2 regions of the Streptomyces sp. NPDC059564 genome follow, and region 1 is predicted to be linked to the other one. Evidence: riboswitches for the same ligand, from Rfam matches in the RefSeq annotation. Region 1 holds a riboswitch; the other holds the start of a gene.

Region 1 (5,575 bases):
CCCGCGTCCCTGGTGGGCGTCCTGGACGAGGAAGGCGACCTCGGCCTCGTCGGCCGGGGCCGAGGCGGGCCGGCCGTCGGGGCCGATGCGGTCGAAGCGGACGGTGCCGATGAACTCCCCGCCGATGGTCGCGGCGAGGCCGACCCGGTCGACGTAGTCGTGGTGCGTGAAGCGGTGCACGTCGCGGTCGGAGAGGCGGGGGTAAGGGGCGAAGAACCGGTAGTACTTCGACTCGTCCGAGACCTGCTCGTAGAAGCTGACCAGCCGGCCCGCGTCCTCGGTGGTGATGGGGCGGATCCGGGCCGTGCCGCCGTCGCGCAGCACGACGTCCGCTTCCCAGTGGGCCGGGTACGAGGGGTCCGACGCGGTGGTCATGGGGCCACCCTAAGGGGCGTCGCGCCCTGGTGACGGGTGCGTCCGACGGGCCGGACGGGATGCGCGCGCCGGATCCGGCACGCCGGGGCAAACCAGTGCAAGCTGGGGAGGGTCGAACGGCGGTGGATCCGGGCCGAAGGTCGGTCCGAGCAGTCCGGGTGTCGTGAGAGACTGGTCTAGACAACCGTAAGAACCTGAAGGGCATCACCATGGCAGAGCGCCGCGTCAACGTCGGCTGGGCCGAGGGCCTGCACGCTCGTCCCGCCTCGATCTTCGTCCGCGCGACGACCGCTTCCGGCGTCCCGGTGACCATCGCGAAGGCGGGCGGCGACCCCGTCAACGCCGCCTCCATGCTGGCGGTCCTGGGCCTGGGCGCCCAGGGCGGCGAGGAGATCGTTCTGGCTTCCGAGGCCGACGGCGCGGACATCGCGCTGGACCGTCTCGCGAAGCTGGTCGCCGAGGGCCTCGAGGAGCTCCCGGAGACCGTCTGACCCTTCGGGTCCGGTATCGACGGTATCGACGGAGAAGCCGCAGTCCCCCACCCCGGGACTGCGGCTTCTTCGTTTTTCCATGAATTCCCGGCAGCGCGAGAAATTCAGGAATTCGGCGCAGCGAAAACAAGCACGGCCGCCACATACCAGGCCCCGCGTACCCTTTTGTATACGGGGTGTTTGTTAATGCGGACCGCTCGCCGTGTTTACGGCAGGTTGCGAAGTCCTCACCCGCGGCCGGTGCGCCCCGGCCGCCCGCTGCGCGTGCAGCGTCGTCAGCGCAGCGGCCCGCTCCGCGTCCCCGCGGGCCACCGCGTCCACGATCGCCCCGTGCTCCGCCCAGGAGTCCACCGGCCGGGCGGGGGCCTGCACCACGTACATCCAGGCGATCTTGCGCCGGGTCTGGGTCAGCAGGGCGATCAGCCCGGGGCTCCCGGAGGCCTGGGCGAGGGTCTCGTGGAACCAGGTCCCCAGGGCCCGCAGGTCCTCCCCCTGCCCCTTGCGGGCGCGTTCCTGGCCCAGCCTGACCAGCCCGCGCAGCACCTTCAGGTGGCCCTCGGTACGCCGCCGGGCGGCCCGGGAGGCGGCCAGCGGTTCCAGCAGCATCCGCAGCTCCAGGAGGTCGGCGGCCTCCTGCTCGGTCGGCTCGGCCACGCAGGCCCCGGCGTGCCGCCGCGTGGTGACGAAGCCCTCGGACTCCAGGGTGCGCAGTGCCTCGCGGACGGGGACGCGCGAGACGCCGTAGCGGCGGGCGAGCACCTCCTCGGTGAGCCGGCCGCCCGGACCGAAGAAACCGGAGACGATATCGTCGCGGATCGCTGTGCATACCGCGTGCGCCGGAATACGCAAGGCCGGACCTCCGCTGGATTCGCTGCCGGCGCCTTCGCCGGATTCGTGACCGTGCTGCAACCCTATTGCAGCACACGATAATTTCCGATGTCGGCCCGATATCCGAAACATTTCGCTGCGGCCGGGAAGGCGCGGGGGAAGAGGCGGGGCAGGACGGAGAAGGCCCCGGCTCGGAGAGCCGGGGCCTTCTCGGTGAAGTGCGGTGCGGATCAGACGTTGACACCGTGCTGGCGCAGGTACGCCAGCGGGTTGATGTCCGAGCCGTACTGGGCGCCGGTGCGGGCCTCGAAGTGCAGGTGCGGGCCGCTGGAGTTGCCCGTGGAGCCCGACAGGCCGATCTGCTCGCCCGGGGTGACCGTCTCGCCGACGGAGACGCTCAGCGAGTCCATGTGGCCGTACTGGGTGTAGGTGCCGTCGTTGTGCTTGATGACGACGTTGTTGCCGTACGCGCCGCCCCAGCCGGCCTCGACGACCGTGCCCGCGCCCACCGCGTGGACCGTGGTGCCGGAGTCGGCGTGGAAGTCGATGCCCGTGTGGCTGCCGGAGGACCACATGCCGCCGCCCGCGCCGTACTGGGTGCTGACGTACGAGCCCGTGATGGGGGCGACGAAGGTGTTGAGGCGCTTGCGCTCCTCCTCGCGGGCGGCGCGCTCGGCGGCCTCGCGCTCGGACTTCGCCTTCGCCTCGGCGGTGCGCTTGGCCTCTGCGGCCCGCTGCTTCGCGTCGGCCTCGGCCTGCGCCCGGACGGCGACGGCCTCGGCGGCGAGCTGCTGGGAGTCGGCCTGCACCTCGAGGTCGTCCTGGAGGCTGTCGGCCACGACGATCGCGTTCTGGCCGGTGTCCTCGACGGAGGGGGCGCTGTTGTCCGCGGCGAACGCGGGGGCCGCCACGGCGGCGACCACGCCCGTGGTGGCGAGGGCGGCTATGCCGGCGTAACCGGCGGTCTTGCGGCTCAGACGGCTGGAACCGCGGTGCTTACCGGCGACAGAACTGCCAAACGCCATGAAGGGGGTAATCCTTTCCTTCCCTCTCGCCTACCGGGTTAGCTGACGGGTTCGGAGCAGGAAGGTCTCCTACGGATCTCCTCTGACGAGGCGGTCCGATTCACCCCAGGGACTGATGTGGGTCCCCGGCTCCCCAGGCTCGCGCCTGACGGGGACTCGGCGATCGCTGTCCGGTGCCGCGGGTGCGGCGGGCACAACTGACGGACAGCACGGCCGACGCTAGGCGGATCATCAGTCAATCGCCAAACACGCGAGCCCTTTTGTTGCGTACGCCACACCCCATACGCGCAACCACACCACTAAACAGACAAAAGGGGCTCCGGCGGATGATCCGCCGAAGCCCCTCCCAAACGCACCGTCAGTTCGTGACGACGGTGACCTCTCCGATACCGAGGGCCCGCACGGGCTCCTCGATCTGCGACGCGTCGCCCACCAGGACCGTGACCAGCCGGTCCACCGGGAAGGCGCTCACGACCGCCGAAGTGGCCTCCGCCGTACCGGTTTCGGCCAGCCGCGCGTACAACTGCGCCTGGTAGTCGTCCGGGAGCTCCTGCTCCACCTGGTCCGCGAGGGTGCCCGCGACGGCCGCGGCCGTCTCGAACTTCAGCGGGGCGACGCCCACCAGGTTCTGCACCGCCACGTCGCGTTCGGCGTCGGTCAGGCCCTGCGCGGCGAGCGTGCGCAGCACCTGCCAGAGGTCCTCCAGCGCGGGACCGGTGTTCGGGGTGTCCACCGAGCCGCTGATGGCCAGCATCGAGGCGCCCTTGCCGTCGGCGGTCGAGCGCAGCACCTGGCCGAACGCCCGCACCCCGTAGGTGTAGCCCTTCTCCTCGCGCAGCACCTTGTCCAGGCGGGAGGTGAGGGTGCCGCCGAGGCAGTACGTGCCGAGCACCTGCGGCGCCCAGACGATGTCGTGCCGGTCGGGACCGATCCGGCCGATCAGCAACTGCGTCTGGACCGCGCCGGGCCGGTCCACGATGACCACCCGGCCGGTGTCGTCGGCCGTCACCGGCGGGACCGGGAGCGGCTCGGCGAAGTTGCCCGTCCAGGTGCCCAGGGTGTCCGCCAGTACGGCGTCCAGGTCGATGCCGGTCAGGTCGCCGACGACCACCGCGGTGGCGGTGGCGGGGCGCACGTGGGCCTCGTAGAAGGCGCGTACGGCCCCGGAGTCGATCCGGGCGACCGTCTCCTCGGTGCCCTGGCGCGGGCGGGACATGCGCAGGGTGGCCGGGAAGAGCTCCTTGGAGAGCTGCTTGGCGGCGCGCCGCTGCGGGTTGGCCAGCTCGTGCGGGATCTCGTCGAGCCGGTTGCGCACCAGCCGGTCGACCTCGCTGTCGGCGAAGGCGGGCGCGCGCAGCGCCTCGGAGAGCAGGCCGAGGGCCTTGTGCAGGCGGGAGGCCGGGACCTCCAGGGAGACCCGCAGACCGGGGTGGTCGGCGTGCGCGTCGAGCGTGGCGCCGCAGCGCTCCAGCTCGGCGGCGAACTCCTCGGCGGAGTGCTTGTCGGTGCCCTCCGACAGCGCGCGGGCCATGATGGTGGCCACGCCGTCGAGGCCCTCGGGCTCGGCGTCCAGCGGGGCCGCGAGGTTGACCTCGACCGCGATGACCTGCTGGCCGGGGCGGTGGCAGCGCAGCAGGGTCAGGCCGTTGGGGAGGGTGCCGCGCTCGGGGGCCGGGAAGGCCCACGGCTGGGGCTCGCCGGCCTGCGGGCGCGGGTGGAAGGTCATCGTGACGGCTGCGGTGTCGCTCACTGCTCCGCCCCCTCGTTCTCGTTCGCGTCGGTCTCGTCGTTCTCGGACACCGGCAGCGGCTCGTAGACGAGCACCGCGCGGTTGTCGGGGCGCAGCCGGGCCGCGGCGACGGCCTGCACCTCCTCGGCGGTGACGTCCAGGACGCGCTTGACGGCGGTCAGCGCCAGCTGCGGGTCACCGAACAGCACGGCGAAGCGGCACAGTTCGTCGGCCCGGCCGGAGACGGTGCTCAGCCGGTCCAGCCACTCCCGCTCCAGCTGCGCCTGGGCGCGCTCCATCTCCTCGGCCGTGGGGCCCTCGGCGGCGAACCGCGCGAGCTCCTCGTCGACGGCCGCCTCGATGGCGGGCACCTCGACACCGCTGGAGGTCTTGACGTCCAGCCAGCCCAGCGAGGGCGCGCCGGCCAGGCGCAGCAGGCCGAAGCCGGCCGCCACGGCGGTCTGGTCGCGGCGGACCAGGCGGTTGTGCAGGCGGGAGGACTCGCCGCCGCCCAGCACGGTCAGGGCCACGTCGGCGGCGTCGCACTCGCGGGTGCCGTCGTGCGGCAGCCGGTAGGCGGCCATCAGCGCGCGGGCCGGGACCTCTTCGACGATCTCCTCGCGGAGCTGGCCGCCCATGATCTCGGGGAGCGCGCCGTCGCGCGGCGGCTGCTTGCCGTCGTGCGCCGGGATGGTGCCGAAGTACTTCTCGACCCAGGCGAGCGTCTTGTCGGGGTCGATGTCGCCCACGACCGACAGGACGGCGTTGTTGGGCGCGTAGTACGTACGGAAGAAGTGGCGCGCGTCCTCCAGGGACGCGGCGTCCAGGTCGGCCATGGAGCCGATCGGGGTGTGGTGGTACGGGTGGCCCTCGGGGTAGGCGAGGGCGGTCAGCTTCTCGAACGCGGTGCCGTACGGCACGTTGTCGTAGCGCTGGCGGCGCTCGTTCTTCACGACGTCGCGCTGGTTCTCCATGGACTCCTCGTCCAGGGCGGCCAGCAGCGAGCCCATGCGGTCCGCCTCCAGCCACAGGGCGAGCTCCAGCTGGTGGGCCGGCATCGTCTCGAAGTAGTTGGTGCGCTCGAAGCTGGTGGTGCCGTTCAGGGAACCGCCGGCCCCCTGGACCAG
Region 2 (5,575 bases), on a different contig from region 1:
CCCCGCTGCTGATCGCCTGCGCCCTGCGCATCGAGCAGGCGGCCCTGCGCAGCGCCGGCCGCGGCGGCGCACCCGACGGGGCGCTGCTGCGCACCGGCATGGGCCCCCGCGCTGCCGAACGCGCCGTCGCGCGGGCCCTGCGGCGGCCGGGCATGGAGCGGGCCGCCGTCCTGGCGACCGGCTTCTGCGCCGGCCTCCTCCCCGGCATGCACCCCGGCGACCTGGTGGTCGCCGAGGAGACCCGGGACCCCCGAGGAGCGGTCGCCTGCACGGGCACCGCCCTGCTCGCCGAGGCACTGGCCCGGGCCGCACCCGGCCGGACCGTGCACACCGGCGCACTGACCGGATCGGACCACGTCGTCCGCGGCCAGGAGCGCGCGCAGCTGCGCGCCACCGGCGCCATCGCGGTCGACATGGAGTCGGCGGCCACCCTGTGGACCGCGCACGACGACGGCGGCCGCCCGGTTGCGGCCGTCCGGGTGATCGTGGACGCTCCGGAGCACGAGCTCGTCCGTATCGGCACGGTTCGCGGTGGAATATCGGCCTTCCGCGTGCTGCGTGCCGTACGGCCCGCGTTTTATGACTGGCACCGTTCGTTGCTGCTCCCCAGGAGGTGAGCCAGATGGCCATGCCGTTGCGACAGTCCATCAGGGTCGGGACCTATCTTCTCGAACAGAAGCTCCGCAAGCGTGAGAAGTTCCCGCTGATCGTCGAGCTGGAGCCGCTCTACGCCTGCAACCTGGCGTGTGAGGGGTGCGGGAAGATCCAGCACCCGGCCGGGGTGCTCAAGCAGCGCATGCCGGTCGCCCAGGCGGTCGGCGCCGTCCTGGAGTCGGGGGCGCCGATGGTGTCCATCGCGGGCGGCGAGCCCCTGATGCACCCGCAGATCCACGAGATCGTGCGGCAGCTGGTGGCGAAGCGGAAGTATGTATTCCTCTGCACGAACGCGATGCTCCTCCGCAAGAAGATCGAGAAGTTCACCCCCTCCCCGTACTTCGCCTTCGCCGTCCACATCGACGGACTGCGCGAACGCCACGACGAATCCGTGGCCAAGGAAGGCGTATTCGACGAGGCCGTGGCCGCGATCAAGGAGGCGAAGCGGCGGGGATTCCGGGTCACCACGAACTCCACCTTCTTCAACACCGACACCCCGCAGACGATCATCGAGGTGCTGAACTACCTCAATGACGACCTCCAGGTCGACGAGATGATGATCTCGCCCGCCTATGCCTACGAAAAGGCACCCGACCAGGAACACTTCCTCGGCGTCGAACAGACGAGGGAACTCTTCAAGAAGGCCTTCGCCGGCGGCAACCGGCGGCGCTGGCGGCTCAACCACTCCCCGCTCTTCCTCGACTTCCTGGAAGGAAAGGCGGATTTCCCCTGCACGGCCTGGGCCATTCCGAATTACTCCCTCTTCGGCTGGCAGCGCCCGTGCTACCTGATGAGCGACGGGTACGTGCCCACGTACCGGGAACTGATCAACGACACCGACTGGGACAAGTACGGCCGCGGCAAGGACCCGCGCTGCGCGAACTGCATGGCGCACTGCGGCTACGAGCCCACCGCCGTCCTCGCCACCATGGGCTCCCTCAAGGAGTCCCTGCGCGCGGCCCGGGAGACGATCGGCGGCAACCGGGCCACCTCGTCATGACGTCCGGGCCGGGAGGGGGCAAGGGATTCGACCTCGCCGCGCTGCTGGCCGAGCGCGGCGGGGAGCGGTACGAGCTGCACGCCCGCCACCTCAACCACCAACTGCCCCGGATGCTGCGCACCATCGGCTTCGACAAGGTCTACGAGCGGGCCGAGGGGGCCCACTTCTGGGACGCCGAGGGCAACGACTACCTCGACATGCTGGCCGGGTTCGGGGTGATGGGCCTGGGCCGGCACCACCCCGTGGTGCGCCGGGCCCTGCACGACGTACTGGACGCCCAGCTCGCCGACCTGACCCGCTTCGACTGCCAGCCGCTGCCCGGGCTGCTGGCCGAGAAGCTGCTCGCGCACAGCCCCCACCTGGACCGGGTCTTCTTCGGCAACAGCGGCACCGAGGCGGTGGAGACCGCCCTGAAGTTCGCCCGGTACGCCACCGGACGGCCCAGGGTGCTGTACTGCGACCACGCCTTCCACGGGCTCACCACGGGCTCGCTGTCGGTCAACGGCGAAGGCGGCTTCCGGGACGGCTTCGCCCCGCTGCTCCCCGACACGAAGATCGCGCTCGGGGATCTGGCCGCCCTCGAACGAGAGCTGAAGCGCGGGGACGTCGCCGCCCTCATCGTCGAGCCGGTCCAGGGCAAGGGGGTGCTCGCCGCCCCGCCCGGATTCCTGCTCGCCGCGCAGGAAATGCTGCACCGCCACAAGGCGCTGCTGATCGTCGACGAGGTGCAGACCGGCCTCGGCAGGACCGGCGATTTCTACGCGTACCAGCACGAGCCGGGCGTGGAACCGGATCTGGTGTGCGTGGCCAAGGCCCTCTCCGGCGGTTACGTCCCGGTCGGCGCGACCCTGGGCAAGGACTGGATCTTCCAGAAGGTCTACTCCTCCATGGACCGCGTGCTCGTGCACTCCGCGAGCTTCGGCTCCAACGCGCAGGCGATGGCGGCCGGGCTGGCGGTGCTCTCCGTGATGGAGGACGAGGAGACCGTCGCGAACGCCCGGGCCATGGGCGACCTGCTGCGCGGGAAGCTCGCCGCCATGGTGGACGAGTACGAGCTGCTGCACGAGGTGCGGGGGCGCGGGCTGATGATCGGCATCGAGTTCGGCCGGCCGTCCTCCCTGGGCCTGCGCAGCCGGTGGGCCGTGCTCCAGGCGGCCCGCAAGGGGCTGTTCGCGCAGATGGTCGTGGTGCCGCTGCTGAGCAAGCACCGGATCCTCACCCAGGTCTCCGGCGACCACCTGGAGGTCATCAAGCTGATCCCGCCGCTCATCGTGGACGAGCGGGACGTGGACCGGTTCGTCGGCGCCTTCCGGGAGGTCATGGACGAGGCGCACGGCGGGAGCGGGCTGATGTGGGACTTCGGCAGGACCCTGGTCAGGCAGGCCGTCGGCAACCGCTGAACCCGCGCGGGGTACGCGAAGGGGGCCCGGTGGGTGACCGGGCCCCCTTCGCGTCGTCCGGGACCCGCGCCCCGCCCTCAGTCCAGCAGCCGGTCGCGCAGCCGGTCCAGGGTGGCGGGGGTGAGGCCGAGGCCCTCGGCGAGGTAGCGCTCCACCCCGCCCCACCGGTCGTCGATCGTCCCGAACGCCGCGAGCAGGTAGTCGGCGCGCGCGTCGAACAGCGGGGCCAGCAGCTCCATCACCTCGGGGGAGCGGGCGTCGGCCGTGTCGCTGCCGCGCCGCACCCGGTAGCGGTTGTGCGGGGCGTTCGACTCCAGGTAGTCCGCCACGATGGCCTCGCGTTCGACGCCGAGCGCGAGCAGGGTGACCGCGACCGACAGCCCCGCCCGGTCCTTGCCCGCCGCGCAGTGCATCAGCGCCGGGACGCTGTCCTCGGCGAGCGCGTGCAGCACCCGGCCGTGCTCGGCGGTGCGGGAGCGGATCATGACCCGGTACGACTCCGTCATCCGGGCCGCGGCCTTGCCGTCGCCGAGCACCTCGCGGAGCTGGCCGAGGTCGCCGTCGCGGACCATCTTCCAGAACTCCCGGCCGTCGGCCGGGTCCGTGAGCGGGATGTTCACATTGCGTACACCCGTCAGCTCGACGTCGGCCCCCTCCAGGGCCTGGTCCGCCGCGTTGCGGAAGTCGAAGACGGTGTGCAGACCGAGCGAGCGGAGGAACTCTGCGTCGGTTTCGGTGGCATGTGCGAGATGTCCGCTTCGGAACAGTCGTCCCGGCCTGACCCTCCGTCCGCCGGCGGCCGGCAAGCCGCCCACGTCACGGAAGTTGCGCACTCCGGTCAGCTCCGGCCCGGGCTCGGGGCGGCCCGGAAGGGGCTGGGGTATCTGCTGGGTCACGTGTGCTCCTCCGCATGGTCCTGGGTGTCCGAATTGATCTGATTGGGACCAACTTGCCATATGTGGAGGCGAGATCGCGCCAGGCCCCGTGAGCCAGATCATACGGTGACCGTCCGTGCCTGATCGCGACATGCGAATTCCCTTGCCAGGGCGGCTGTTGCGGGCCGGGAATGGACGGAGGGTGACGGGAATTCCGTCTGTCCCTCATACCTGCGATTCCGTCAGGGAATTCATGGCTTGTTGTGTGCGGCTCCGCTCGATTACCTTCGCGATCGATCCGGGTGGACCGCCTAATCCTGCCGCCGCCCGGGAACCGCACCCGACCATCGACGCGCGCGGCAGGAGCGGGGGAACCAGGTAAGCCGCCGTTCCGGATCTTTTCCGGACGGCTCGGGGTGAAGTCGTACGCGTGTCCCACGGGTACGGCCGGAGATCTCCATTCCGAACCCGACAGCTCACCTCGCAGGCGACGGAGAGGAATCCGCCATGCCCGCAAAGGGTAAGCACCGCCGTCCGAAGTCCCGTTCCATATCCCGCGGTTTCGCCGTGGCCGGTACCGGCGGCGCGGCCCTCGCGCTGCCGCTGATGGGTGCCGCCGGCGCGCACGCCGCCGCCCCGGCGGCGACGCCCGTGCAGGCCGCGCAGGTTCCCTCGGCCCTCCGGGCCGCCGCGCCCGCCCCGGCCGTCGCCCCCGCCGCCGCTCCGGCCGTCTACACCGTCGTGCCGGGTGACTACCTCTCGAAGATCGCCGCCGAGCGCCACCTCGACGGCGGCTGGGAGCGGCTCTACGCCGACAACCGCGAGGCCGTCGGAACGAACCCCTCCCTCATCCACCCGGGCCTGCGGCTGACCCTGGGCGGGCACGGCGAGACCCCCGCCCCGAAGGCTCCTGAGGCCCCGGCCGAGGAATCCTCGACCGAGGCTCCGGCGGCCGACGAGACGTCGTCCGACGCGGGCACCGCCGGCGACGACGCCGCCGACGAGACCCCGGCCCCGAAGTCCGCCCCCTCCGCCGGGCAGCGCACCAAGGCCCCCGCCCAGCGTCCGGCGCCCTCCGCGCCCGCGGCCCCGGCGGAATCCGCCGCCCCCTCGAACGGCTCCGGTTTCGTCGCCCCGGTCAGCGGCGGCACCTCCACCCCGTACCACCAGAGCGGCAGCATGTGGTCCTCCGGTTACCACACCGGCGTCGACTTCGTCGCCAGTACCGGCACCACCGTCAAGGCGGTCGGCGCGGGCACCGTCGTTTCCGCTGGCTGGGGAGGTGCGTACGGCAACGAGGTGATCATCAAGCACGCCGACGGCAAGTACTCCCAGTACGGCCACCTCTCCCAGCTCTCCGTCTCGGTGGGCCAGAGCGTCACCGCCGGACAGCGCATCGGCCTCTCCGGCGCCACCGGCAACGTGACCGGCCCGCACCTCCACTTCGAGATCCGCACCGGCCCGGCGTACGGCTCGGACATCGACCCGCTGGCCTACCTCCGCTCCAAGGGCGTCAGCATCTGACGGAGCCCGCCGCAGCGGCACGGACACGCGTGGGGCCGGGACCTGAGGGGGGTCCCGGCCCGACGTGTACTTATTCCTTATCCCTCGCGTGGTATAGATCACGGTCCGTCAACCCCTCATTA

The links. Region 1 has a riboswitch for cyclic di-AMP ahead of ACFV0Q_RS31365 (M23 family metallopeptidase). Riboswitches for the same ligand answer to the same signal wherever they lie in the genome.
Region 2: it holds a riboswitch for cyclic di-AMP, as region 1 does, so the genes downstream of both, ACFV0Q_RS30745 (peptidoglycan DD-metalloendopeptidase family protein) here and ACFV0Q_RS31365 (M23 family metallopeptidase) in region 1, are expected to answer to the same signal.

What each region holds. Positions count from the first base shown of each region.
Region 1 is NZ_JBHWBP010000274.1:1,927-7,501, forward strand. It holds partial or broken gene ACFV0Q_RS31350 (GNAT family N-acetyltransferase) at 1-375, opposite strand, end outside; gene ACFV0Q_RS31355 (HPr family phosphocarrier protein) at 585-866, shown strand; gene ACFV0Q_RS31360 (GntR family transcriptional regulator) at 1,050-1,715, opposite strand; gene ACFV0Q_RS31365 (M23 family metallopeptidase) at 1,925-2,719, opposite strand; cyclic di-AMP (ydaO/yuaA leader) riboswitch at 2,732-2,891, opposite strand; gene ACFV0Q_RS31370 (M16 family metallopeptidase) at 3,078-4,445, opposite strand; gene ACFV0Q_RS31375 (M16 family metallopeptidase) at 4,466-5,575, opposite strand, start outside.
Region 2 is NZ_JBHWBP010000262.1:2,346-7,920, reverse strand. It holds gene ACFV0Q_RS30765 (1-hydroxy-2-methyl-2-butenyl 4-diphosphate reductase) at 1-617, shown strand, start outside; gene hpnH (adenosyl-hopene transferase HpnH) at 623-1,654, shown strand; gene ACFV0Q_RS30755 (aspartate aminotransferase family protein) at 1,651-3,054, shown strand; gene ACFV0Q_RS30750 (tyrosine-protein phosphatase) at 3,132-3,950, opposite strand; cyclic di-AMP (ydaO/yuaA leader) riboswitch at 4,268-4,432, shown strand; gene ACFV0Q_RS30745 (peptidoglycan DD-metalloendopeptidase family protein) at 4,437-5,453, shown strand.